One region of the Clostridium pabulibutyricum genome, then DNA from elsewhere that is predicted to be linked to it. Evidence: riboswitches for the same ligand, from Rfam matches in the RefSeq annotation. Region 1 holds a riboswitch; each other region holds the start of a gene.
What was found. Region 1 has a riboswitch for S-adenosylmethionine ahead of thiS (sulfur carrier protein ThiS). Riboswitches for the same ligand answer to the same signal wherever they lie in the genome.
Positions count from the first base shown of each region.

Region 1 (4,290 bases):
AGTTTTATTTCTTGTATAATACAACTATTTGTTAAAGAACTTCATGGAGGAATATGCTATGTTTTCAATGAATGGATTTGACAATAATATACTTCAGTTTATACAAAATCATATGAGAAGTTCAGTTATGGATGAAGCAATGATTGTTGTAACATCTCTTGGAAATCTAGGAATAATATGGATTGTAATTTCAGCATTTATTTTGATTAGAAAGAAAAACAAAACTGCGGTCATAGGGGTTTTATGTGCGATGCTTCTTGGAACTATTCTGGGACAGGAGATATTAAAGAATATAATACAAAGGCCAAGACCTTTCTTAGAATCCAGTGTAATTAACATGATTATTGAAAAACCAGTTTCATATTCTTTTCCTTCTGGACATACGACTGCAGCATTTGCGGCTGCAGGAATTTTGTCGAAGTATTTTAAGAAGTATTCTGTACTTTTTTTTACAATTGCTATTTTGATAGGATTCTCAAGATTATATTTATACGTACACTATCCTACTGATGTTATTGCAGGAGCAATTCTTGGATTAGTATGCAGCAGAATAGTGTACAATGGATTAAATAGGAATAAGGTAATTAAGAAGAGTTAGAGTTATTTTGAAAGATGAGCTGTATTGTTTAGAGTATATAAAACGGGAGCATGATCATCGCTGAAAACTAGCTCTGTTACAGAAGTATTTGTCAAAAACATATTGTGGTACATTCCCGGATCTAAATTAAAGATAGCCAAGATAGCTGCTTTTAATATACCTCCGTGGGCTACCACAAGTATTTTTTTGTATTTGTTTTTGGATACAATATCAATAAGTGCCTTTTTGATTCTATCACAAGCATTTTTTAAATGCATTTCTCCTTCATACAAAACAGCATCACCGGGATTTTTTTTCCATACTTCAAATTGTTCTTCATAGCTGTTTTCTATTTCATCTATGGTAAGGCCTTCCCAGAGGCCAAAATTTATTTCACGCAGGTCATTAACAATTATAGGTTTGGTTTCACTTTTGGCTGCAATTATTTCTGCAGTTTTCCTTGCACGTTTAAGCGGACTTGCATATACACAATCAAAATTTCCATTTAAGTATTCCGAGAGATGTTCAGCTTGCTTTATGCCTTCATCCGATAATTCGATGTCAGAGCATCCCTGAAATTTTCCAAGTTTATTCCATGGAGTTTGTCCATGTCTTATCAATAATAATTTTGTCTCCATATGTATACCTCCTAAATATTTAGCACCTATTAAATAGTAAAATATTTTAACATTTAAGTCAAACAGCGATGCTATAGACTTATTTTTAAAATGGATAAAAGATAATGAAAAATATTTTATTGACAAAATTAATTTGCGTGTGGTATTATTTAATTAATTTAATATGAAAATTCTTATCACGAGAGGTGGAGGGACTGGCCCAATGATGCCCGGCAACCTGATTTGCTTTCCATGGTGCCAATTCCAGCAGGTATTAAGTCACCTGAAAGATGAGAAACTTGAAGATACTTTCTTGTAACTCATTTCAAGAAGGTTTTTTATTTTATAAAAAGTTATGACCAAAATGGTTAAAACGAAAAAGAATTGATTGTATATTTTACGTAAAATAATAAGGAGGAAATTTATGAATATAAAGGTAAACGGAGAAGAGAAAACTATAAAAGACGGTGTAACAATTACTGAAATCTTGAAGATAGAAAATGTGGAAATGCCGGAGATGGTTTCTGTTCAGCTTAATGATGAATTTTTAGATAGAGATAAATTTGACGCTGTTGTTTTGAAAGAAAATGATAGGATAGACTTTTTGTATTTTATGGGGGGTGGAAGTTTTGGATTTTAGCGAAGATCAGATAGAAAGGTATTCGAGACACATAATATTGTCTGAAGTTGGAGTTGAGGGACAGGAAGAACTTTTAAATTCAAAGGTTCTAGTTATAGGAACCGGAGGACTTGGAGCGCCAGCAGCCATGTATCTTGCAGCGGCAGGAATTGGTACAATAGGGCTTGTAGACGGTGATGTGGTGGATCTTTCAAATCTTCAAAGACAGATAATACATCAGACAAAAGATGTAGGAAAACCAAAAGTACAGTCAGGAATGGAAACTATAAATGAACTCAATCCGGATGTAAATGTAGTAACTTATAATGAACTTGTGGATTCGAGTAATATTTTAGATATAATAAAGGATAAGGACTATGATTTTATAATAGATGGAACAGATAATTTTCCTTCAAAGTTTCTTATAAATGATGCGTGTGTACTTGCAAAAAAGCCTTTTTCTCATGGAGGCATAATAAGATTTCAGGGACAGCTTACGACTTATATACCAGATAATGGTACGCCATGCTATAGGTGTATATTCCAGTCACCGCCACCAGCAGGAGTTGTACCGACATGCAGGGAGGCGGGCGTTCTCGGAGTGATGGGCGGAGTTGTAGGAACACTTCAGGCAACCGAGGCTCTTAAATATTTACTCGGCCTTGGTGATAATCTTGCAGGATATCTTTTGACTTATAATGCACTTACAATGAATTTTAGAAAAATAAAAGTATCAAAAAATAAAAAATGCGGAATATGCAGTGAAAATCCTAAAATAAAGAACCTTATAGATTATGAACAGGCGGCTTGTGATTTGAAAAATGGTAATTTAAAAGGGTGATTGATTATGATTTATTTTGATAAAATTGAGTATAGTAAAATTATAAGACAGGCAAAAGAAGAATTCCCAAATGAGTGTTGTGGATATATTGGAGGACACAAAGACGAGAAAGGGGACGTATATATAGACAGGGTATATTCCTTAACCAATATGGATCACAGCAGTGAACATTTTTCAATGGATCCAAAGGAACAGTTTGCTGTTGTGAAGCTTATAAGAAGTGAAGGATTTGTTATGATTGGAAACTATCATTCACATCCATATTCACCTTCAAGGCCGTCAGAGGAAGACAAAAAACTTGCATTTGATCCGGGAATATTATATGGAATACTTTCTCTTCAAAAGAAAGAGCCTGTTTTTAACTTTTTCAAGGTTGACAAGGACAAAAATGTTGAAAAACTTGAATATAAATTTACTTAAAATAAAAATATAAGTTTGTTAAGGAGTGTGATATTTATGATAGATATAAGCCAGGATAATTATGATTCCATAGAATCTATAAAAGAAAAATCCAAACAGTATGCCGAAAAAAGCATAAATCCTGTCAGATTCAAGGCGTTTAGAGTATCCATGGGGTTGTATGAACAGAGAGAAAAAGAGACATATATGCTGAGGACTAGAATACCTGGAGGAGTTATAACATTAAAACAGTTTCAATGTATAAGCGACCTGGCAAAGAAATATGCAAATGGGAAAATAAAATTTACTTCGAGACAGGACATACAATTTCACGGTGTAAGCCTGGATTCAGCTTATCCTTTGATGGATGCACTTGTAAAAGTAGGAATAATAACAAAGGGAACAGGTGGAAACACTGTAAGAAATATCGAATGTTCACCACTTTCGGGAGTATCTATCGATGATGTATTTGATGTAACGCCATATATGAAAGCGGCTACAAACTATCTTATCAAGGATCCTACAACAATGAACATGCCTAGAAAATATAAAATAGCATTTTCAAACAGCCCTGAAGATACCGGTAATGCAGCTATGTCAGACCTTGGCTTTATTGCAAAGATAGTGGATGGGAAAAAGGGATTTGTGCTGTATGGAGCAGGTGGCTTTGGAGGAAATCCAAGAGTATCTATAAAACTTAGAGATTTTATAAATGCAGAGGATATATTGTACTATATACAGGCTATGAAAAATGTATTTGAAGCAGAGGGTGACAGGACTAACAAACACAAGGCACGAATAAGATATATACTTATGAGGCTCGGACAGGAAAAATTCATAGAGTTGTTTGAAAGTGAAGTGGAAAAACTCAAGAAAGAGGGCGGACTTGAAGTAAAAGTAAAGGAAGATGAGTTCATAGTCAACAAAACAGAACGGTTTGTGAAAAACGTGGAAATATCGAAAGAACTTGAAAATATACTTTTCCCTCAGAAACAGCCTGGATTTTATTCAGTTTATGTACATCCGCAAAGCGGGAATCTGGAAGTTTCGAATTTAGATAGTGTACTTGATTTTATAGCACAGCTTGATTATGAAATTTCAATTAGAATTACAAATACACAGGCATTTTTTATACGAGATTTGAAAGAGAAGGATGCTGAGAAACTTATAGATATAATAGGAAAGTTTACCTCGATATATGCAATGGATAATTCAGTAACATGTGTTGGAGCGTCTA
Region 1 covers NZ_JBZAYZ010000008.1:73,020-77,309, reverse strand. The annotation lists gene AC4CVH_RS10015 (phosphatase PAP2 family protein) at 59-598, shown strand; gene AC4CVH_RS10010 (histidine phosphatase family protein) at 601-1,215, opposite strand; SAM riboswitch class I at 1,386-1,491, shown strand; gene thiS (sulfur carrier protein ThiS) at 1,619-1,834, shown strand; gene AC4CVH_RS10000 (HesA/MoeB/ThiF family protein) at 1,824-2,654, shown strand; gene AC4CVH_RS09995 (M67 family metallopeptidase) at 2,661-3,074, shown strand; gene AC4CVH_RS09990 (ferredoxin-like domain-containing protein) at 3,111-4,290, shown strand, end outside.

Region 2 (4,290 bases), on a different contig from region 1:
ACGGCATAAAATCAGTATACAAGATGGTAGATACATGCAGCGGTGAATTCGAGGCGAAAACTTCTTATTATTATTCATGTTATGACCTTGAAAGTGATAATGTGGTTTCAAACAACAAGAAAGTACTTGTCATAGGTTCAGGACCTATAAGAATTGGGCAGGGCATAGAATTTGATTATTGTTGTGTAAATGGTGTATGGGCAATAAAAGATGCCGGACTTGAAGCGATTATAATAAACAACAACCCTGAAACGGTAAGTACGGATTTTGATGTTTCAGACAAGCTTTATTTTGAACCTCTTTATATAGATGATGTGATGAATGTCATAAATGAAGAAAATGTATATGGCGTAATTGTTCAATTTGGAGGCCAAACTGCATTGAATCTTGCAAAAAAACTTAATGACAGAGGAATAAATATTCTTGGAACATCTTTTGAATCAATAGATTTTGCTGAAGACAGGGAGAAATTTAGAGTGCTGCTTGAAAAACTTGACATAGATTCTCCTATTGGAGGCTCTGTGTCAAGCATCGAAGAAGCTAGAAATCTCGTTGAAAAAATAGGATATCCTGTAATTGTAAGGCCTTCTTACGTTATAGGTGGAAGGGCCATGAAAGTTGTTTACAGTGATGCTGAACTGTCAAAGTATTTAAATGAGGCAGTAAATCTTTCAAAAGAGTACCCTGTACTTGTAGATAAATATATAGTTGGAAAAGAAATTGAAGTTGATGCAATATCCGACGGGGTAGACATTATAATTCCAGGAGTAATGGAACATGTTGAAAAAACAGGGGTGCATTCAGGAGACAGCATAGCAATGTATCCTACTGTAAGCCTGCCGGATGAAGTGCTTGAAAAAATAGAGGAATATACATTGAAAATAGCAAGAGGATTGAATGTTGTTGGACTTTTAAATGTTCAATATGCGTTTGATGGAAGTAAAATTTATGTAATCGAGGTTAATCCGAGAGCATCCAGAACAGTGCCTATTCTCAGTAAGGTTACAGACATACCGATGATAAAAATAGCAGTCTCTGTAATGCTTGGGAAAAGTATAAGAGAGTTTGGGTATAAGAGGGATATGTATAAATACAATAAAATACATGCAGTGAAGATGCCTGTATTTTCAAATAAAAAACTTCCAGGAGTTGATCCAGCTCTTGCACCTGAAATGAAATCAACGGGAGAAGTTCTTGGAGTTGATTTCAATAAAGAAAAAGCAATGTATAAGGCATTCAAGGCAGCAGGTGTGAAGGTTTATACGGGAGGAAACATTTATATATCGGTAAACGACAGGGATAAGAAAGATGTACTTGAGATAAGCAGGACATATAAGGCACTTGGATTTTCTATATACGCATCACGTGGAACGTGGGAATTTCTAAATGACAATAAGGTAGCCTGCAGTGAGCTTGATATAGAAGATGCACTTGATAAAATACGCGATAAAAAGATAGATATTGTAATAAATACTGTAACCACCGGGTACAATGGGGAAACATATGGATTTAAGCTAAGATATGTTTCTTTAGTACACGATAGAGTGCTCTTTACGTGCCTTGATACTGCGAAAGTGTATGCGCTTTGTGTAAAAATAGAAAAATCAGGTGAAAAAATAGATTATAGATCAATGAAGGAGTATTTGATATAGAATTAAGCATATTGACAAATCAACTTCAAAAATTTATACTAAAATTGTTTAACAAATTTTAAAATTTAATACGCTCTTATCAAGAGTGGCTGAGGGACTGGCCCTATGATGCCCGGCAACCTGAATAGTTTATATTCAACGGTGCCAATTCCAGCAGGTGAAACCTGAAAGATGAGAAATAAAAGAGATATGATTTCAAACCTTCCTGAATTTATCTGCAGGAAGGTTTTTAATATTTTAATCAGAAAGGAAAATGGTGCTTATGAGTGTGGAAAATGTGATTAAATATTTTGAGGATAAAGGTTTGAAAAATCCGGTTTTTAAACTAGATGATAGCGGAGCTACTGTTGAGCAGGCGGCAGAGACGATACATACAGAGCCAAAGTACATAGCAAAGACTCTGGCTTTCAAGCTGAAGGATCGGAATATACTTGTTGTTGTACGCGGAGATCTAAAAGTAAATAATAGAAAATTTAAAGATACTTTTAAAGTGAAGGCAAAAATGCTTGAAAGTGAAATGGTTTTGAAGGAAATAGGGCATCCAGTAGGAGGACTTTGTCCGTTTGGGTTGAAAAATGCTGTAAAAATTTACTTGGATCTTTCTATAAAAGACTTTGAATATGTTTATCCAGCAGCAGGATCGAAAGATTATGCCCTTAAGATTTCGCCGTTAAAAATGTATAAACTTGTGTATGGGGAGTGGGTTGATGTATGCAATAATCCATAAAACAAATTTATGTATAAAAGTTATTTTATATAATTAATTGAATTTATTTCTTGACAAGCCATAATTTAAAAAGTATAATAAGTTCAAAATTAAATAAGACCAAAACTGTGATTGAGAGAAGTATACTATGGAGTCCTAAAGAGAGAAATCTTTTAGCTGAGACAGATTTCAGGATTAAGTAGTGGAAAATGCGCTTATGAGTTCTGTAATTGAAATTAAGTAGGTTTATGCGGATGCTGTACGTTAAAACAGTAGAATAATGTATTTTGAGTTATTGTATCTTGAAGATACAGTAAACAGAGTGGAACCGCGGAAAAACTTCCGCCTCTGTATGAGGCGGAAGTTTTTTTATCTAAAATTATAATATATTCTTATCAAGAGAGGTTGAGGGACTGGCCCTGTGAAACCCGACAACCGGCACTTTTATGTGAGTGTATCGGTGTTAATTCCTACGGAATGATTTTTCTGGAAGATAAGAAAGATGGATTGCAAAAATTTATTTTCAAATTTATTACGACCATTTTTCATTTCGGAAAATGGTCGTAATAAATTATATTAAAGATTGAATCGCTTATGAAACAAGGGAGGGTGGTTATGGAAAATAATATAGTTTGGCATAAAATGTTTGTAGATAGAAAAATGAGAGAAAATCTGCTTGGACAAAAAGGAAAGCTTATATGGTTTACAGGTTTGTCAGGTTCGGGAAAATCTACAGTTGCAGCACTACTTGAAAAAGAACTGTACAGTATGGGAAAACTCACCTATGTTTTAGATGGAGATAACGTGCGTCACGGGCTTAATTCGGATCTTGGATTTTCGGAGGGTGACAGGAGTGAAAATATAAGAAGAATTTCCGAACTCTGCAAACTTTTTGTGGATTGTGGAGTAGTTGTAATTGCAACCTTTGTATCACCATTTAAGAGAGATAGGAATAAGGTTAGAAATCTTATTTTGAAGGATTTTATTGAAGTTTATGTAAGTTGTCCAGTTGAAGTGTGTAAAAAGCGTGATCCAAAGGGGCTTTACAAAAAGGCGGTAAAAGGTGAAATAAACGAATTTACAGGTATAAGTGCTGTTTATGAACTTCCGGAAAATCCTGAAATTGTAATAGATACTAATTTAAATACTGCGGATGAATGTGTTAAGAAAATAGTTAATTATTTACAGGGGGTGCTTTTGTGAAACTTGATCTTGTAGAAGTTTCTACGGATATTTTAATAATAGGTGGAGGTGCAGCCGGGTGTTTTGCGGCTCTTGAGGCTGCAAATTCACCTGAAAAACCTAAGATTTTAATACTGGAAAAAGCAAATATAAAAAGAAGCGGATGTCTTGCAGCAGGAATAAATGCACTTAATGCATATATAAACGAAGATGAAACTCCAGAGTCTTTTGTAGATTATGTTAGAGATGAATTTAATGGAGTTGTGAGAGAAGACCTCGTTTATACAGTAGCTAAAAAATTAAATGAAGTTACGTCTAAAATGGAAAAAATGGGGTTAACCATATTGAAAAATTCGGAAGGAAAGTATGTCACACGGGGAAGAAGAAGCATAAAAATAAATGGAGAAAATATTAAGCCTGTAATTGCTTCCAAGGTTCTGGATACTAAAAATATAGATGTCATGAATAAAACAAATGTCATAGATTATATTACGAGAGGAGGTAAAGTTATAGGCGCATATGCATTTTCGGTAGATAAGAATAAATTTTATGCGGTTTATTCTAAAGCCGTAATATGTGCAGCGGGGGGAGCTTCAGGAATATACAAGCCAAATAATCCAGGATTTTCAAGGCACAAGATGTGGTATTCACCTTTCAATACTGGATCTGGCTATGCTATGGGAATAAGGGCTGGTGCCGAGATGACAACTTTTGAAATGAGATTTATAGCACTGAGGTGCAAGGATACTA
Region 2 covers NZ_JBZAYZ010000002.1:274,470-278,759, reverse strand. The annotation lists gene carB (carbamoyl-phosphate synthase large subunit) at 1-1,652, shown strand, start outside; SAM riboswitch class I at 1,726-1,830, shown strand; gene AC4CVH_RS04655 (YbaK/EbsC family protein) at 1,915-2,379, shown strand; T-box leader at 2,478-2,711, shown strand; SAM riboswitch class I at 2,748-2,858, shown strand; gene cysC (adenylyl-sulfate kinase) at 2,974-3,561, shown strand; gene AC4CVH_RS04645 (adenylyl-sulfate reductase subunit alpha) at 3,558-4,290, shown strand, end outside.
Region 2: another riboswitch for S-adenosylmethionine. It lies ahead of AC4CVH_RS04655 (YbaK/EbsC family protein); the one in region 1 lies ahead of thiS (sulfur carrier protein ThiS).

Region 3 (4,290 bases), on a different contig from region 1:
TAATCATCAAATCCATATTTCTTTGACATTTCCCTAACAAGTTCTATGGGACTGCCGGATATCGTTATTACCTTGTGTCCATTCTTTTTATGCCATTTTATTCTGTCCCTAGTATAAGTATATACCCTGTCACCTTTCTGTGCTATTACTCGTCTTGCTATAAATTCCACCTGCGACTTGTAAAGGCCCTTTATTGCTTCTATATAAATATCTGCCATCTTGAGCAGGTAATTATCATAATTTCCCTGTCTCTTATCCCATCTTTCATACTCCGGTTTTACTTCCTTGTACCATCTATCAGGAGGAATTATTTCATATTTCACCAACTTTTTAAATACTTCAGTCATAAGTCCCTCTCTATATAAAGTTCCATCTATATCAAAAAATGCTGCTATACTCATATGATGCCTCCTTACACAATATTATAATTTTACTTCAAAAGTTATTTATACCTATTCTAGCATAAATAACAACCCCAAGCAGTAAAATTAACATACTCCACTTGAGGCGATCTAAATTATCTATTAAGTTTTTTATATATAAAATTTCCAATACTCTGTATCAATTGAACAAGTACTATAAGTATGACTACCGTATATACCATGACATTGGTTTCAAACCTATAATATCCATACTTTAAAGCAACATCACCGAGTCCCCCTGCTCCAACCGTACCTGCCATGGCAGAACATCCTACAACAACTATGGTAGTAAGTGTTATTCCAAGTACTATCGAAGGAAGCGCCTCCTTGAACATTACTTTGAATATTATCTGAACATTGCTTGCGCCAAAAGACTTTGCAGCTTCTATTATGCCCGGATCTATTTCTTTAAGCGACGACTCAATTACTCTTGCTGCAAAAGGTGCTGAGGCTATTGTAATTGGTACTATAGCTGCAGTTGTTCCTATAGCTTTTCCTACAATAAGTCTTGTAAACGGAAAAATTGCTATCATAAGTATTATAAATGGAAAAGACCTTAATAAATTCACTATCACATCCAGTATTTGATATACAACCTTATTCGGTTTCAATCCATGTTCTTCCGTCACTATTAAAAATACCGCCGGAATACATCCTATAATAACAGCAAGAAAAGTTGATACTAAAACCATATAGAGAGTTTGTCCTATGGCTGGAGCAAGAACTTCCTGAAATATTTCACTAAATTGCATTATTTTCTACCTCCCATGCTACATTTTTTGATGAAAGATAATTACATATGACTTCTTTATCCTCATCATTTATGTTTATTACAAGACTTCCGAGTACATCGTCCCTGAACTTTTCAAGTTTCCCCCACACTATTGAAAATTTTATATTCAAATCTATTGCCATTGAACTTATAAGATTTCCCTGACTTATTTCCTTCGGAAAATATATTCTCAGGTTCAAACCTTCCCCCGGCAGCATATTGTCTGATCCAAGCAACTTTTTTAAATTTTTTTCAGGTTTTAAAAATATATCTTCTACATCGCCGAACTGTTTTATTTCTCCTTCATCTATAATTGCCACCTTGTTGCATATTTCCTTGATAACTTCCATTTGATGGGTAACAACAACTATTGTTATGTTCAATTTTTTATTTATATGTTTTAAAAGATCAAGTATTGACTTTGTAGTATTTGGGTCAAGTGCAGACGTAGCTTCGTCACACAAAAGTATATTCGGACTCAAGGCAAGAGCCCTTGCAATTGCAACTCTCTGTTTCTGTCCGCCACTTAATCTCCTTGGCATACTTTCTGCCTTGTCTTGTAGTCCAACTATATCAAGAAGCTCAGATACCCTTTCTTTTACCTTGTCCTTGCTCAATTTCCATACTTCAAGAGGAAGAGCTACATTATCAAATACATTTTTTCTGTTCAATAAATTAAAATTTTGAAATATCATTCCTAAATTCTTTCTAAAAGCTCTTATCTCTCTATTATCAAGTTCTTTTACTTCTTTATCCATTATCTTTATGCTGCCGGTGTCGTAAGTTTCAAGCCCGTTTAGGCACCTCAAAAGCGTTGATTTTCCAGCGCCACTATGTCCAACAATTCCAAAAATATCGCCTTTTTCTATATGCAGACTTACATCTTTAAGCACATATTTATTTCCAAATTTTTTTCCTACATTATTAATATCTATCAAAACTTACTTTCCTCCAATACTTAGTGTAAAAAACAAAAATCTGAGGAAAACCTCAGATAATCAGCAAAATAATCTTATCTCTCAGCCTCCGCTGCAGGAATTAGCACCATTATACGGTAAGTGCACTGGTTGCCGGGTTTCAAAGGGCCTGATCCCTCCACCTCTCTAAATAAGTTCAAGTTGTATTAAATTCACGGAATTTATTATATCAATTAGTAATTATTATGTCAATAGATGTCTCTTTGCTTTACAGATTGACACCTTAAATAAAAAATGCTACTATATAGGATAGATAAATTGATAATGGATTTCAATGTAAATTGATAAGAGGAGTTGGCAATTATGAGCATTTGTGATTTGAAGCCAGGTCAGAAGGCTTTTATAACGGATATAAAAGGTGATGAAAAACTCGTCAAAAGACTTTTTGCTCTTGGCTGTATTGAAGGAACAGAGATAACACTTAAAACTTTTGCCCCCCTTGGAGATCCACTTATCATAGACTTAAGAGGATTTAGTTTGGCCATACGGAAAAACGATGCAAAAAATATTCTTGTTCAATGCTAGTTCCAAGTGAACAAATAAATTCTTATATTTTATTTTGCCATAATTATGCTATAAGTATGGTATTTTTTAATGCAATTAAATCAAAGTAAATGTTTGGAGGAACTAAATGATTACAGCAGCTTTACTAGGCAATCCTAATGTAGGAAAAACATCTCTTTTCAACAACCTAACTGGATCTGACCAATATGTTGGTAATTGGCCTGGAGTAACAGTTGAAAAAAAAGAAGGATATTTTAACCAGATGAAAATTGTGGATCTCCCTGGAATATATGCCATGGACACATATTCAAATGAAGAAAAAGTCTCAAGGGATTTTCTTCAAAACAATAATGCCGATGTAATAATAAATATAGTTGATGCCTCAAACCTCAACAGGAATTTATACCTTACAACCCAGTTAAAACATTTTAATAAACCTATAATACTTGTTTTTAATATGATGGACATAGCATCTCAAAACGGTATACAAATAAATTTTGAAAAGATAGAAAAAGAACTTGGTGTTATAGCTATTCCAATAGTCGCTGCAAAAGGCAAAGGCGTGGACAACCTTATTGAGATACTGGAAAGCAGTCAATTTTTACATATCCCCCCTGATAAAAACAGTTTTAATTTTGAAGACGAAAAGGAGGCTTATTCCTTCATAAATAATATACTTGCCAAATGCGTAGTCGAAACCAAAAACATTTCTATATCATATACTGAAAAAATAGATAAAATAGTTTTGAACAAATTTGCAGCCTATCCTGTATTTTTATTTGCATTATTTTTAATATTCAAGTTTACTTTCAACTGGGTAGGACAGCCTGTTGCAGATATATTCAGCAACTATTTGTCAAATTCCATAACTCCGTACCTCAAAGAACTTCTTTCATCTGCAAGCCCATGGTTCACCTCCCTTCTAGTAGATGGTATAATTTCAGGTGTAGGATCAATCCTTGTTTTTTTTCCTATAATCTTCTGTCTTTTTCTAGGAATATCATTTCTTGAAGACAGCGGCTATATGGCAAGAGGCGCTCTTATAATGGACAAACTTATGAGAAAAATGGGACTCTCCGGAAAAGCCTTTATACCGCTTATTGTAGGCTTTGGATGTTCAGTCCCGGGAATAATGTCTTCAAGAACTCTTGAAAGCGAAAAGGATAGAAAATTAACAGCCCTTTTGATACCGCTCATGTCCTGTAATGCACGTTTGCCAATATATGCACTGTTTGCATCCGCTTTTTTCAAAGGCAAGGAAACCGAGGTGGTTTTTTCATTATATATACTTGGAATAATCCTGGCATTTGTAATAGGCCTTTTATTTAAAAATACAATATTCAAGAAGGATGAAGAACCTTTTTTAATAGAACTTCCCAAGTACAATGTCCCTAATTTAAAAAATCTAATCACACACACATGGGAGAAAGCCAAAGGTTTTTTGAGAAAAGCAGGTACTATAATATTCTCTATGTCAGTTTTAATATGGTTTTTGTCAAACTTCAATTTTAGTGGTATGGTACCTATGAATCAAAGCATACTATCTTATATAGGCAAATTTATAAGTCCAATATTTTCTCCCATGGGATACGGCTCATGGCAGAATTCAGTATCT
Region 3 covers NZ_JBZAYZ010000014.1:5,840-10,129, reverse strand. The annotation lists gene AC4CVH_RS13285 (HAD-IB family hydrolase) at 1-401, opposite strand, end outside; gene AC4CVH_RS13280 (methionine ABC transporter permease) at 518-1,174, opposite strand; gene AC4CVH_RS13275 (methionine ABC transporter ATP-binding protein) at 1,164-2,132, opposite strand; SAM riboswitch class I at 2,204-2,308, opposite strand; gene AC4CVH_RS13270 (FeoA family protein) at 2,475-2,696, shown strand; gene feoB (ferrous iron transport protein B) at 2,803-4,290, shown strand, end outside.
Region 3: another riboswitch for S-adenosylmethionine. It lies ahead of AC4CVH_RS13275 (methionine ABC transporter ATP-binding protein); the one in region 1 lies ahead of thiS (sulfur carrier protein ThiS).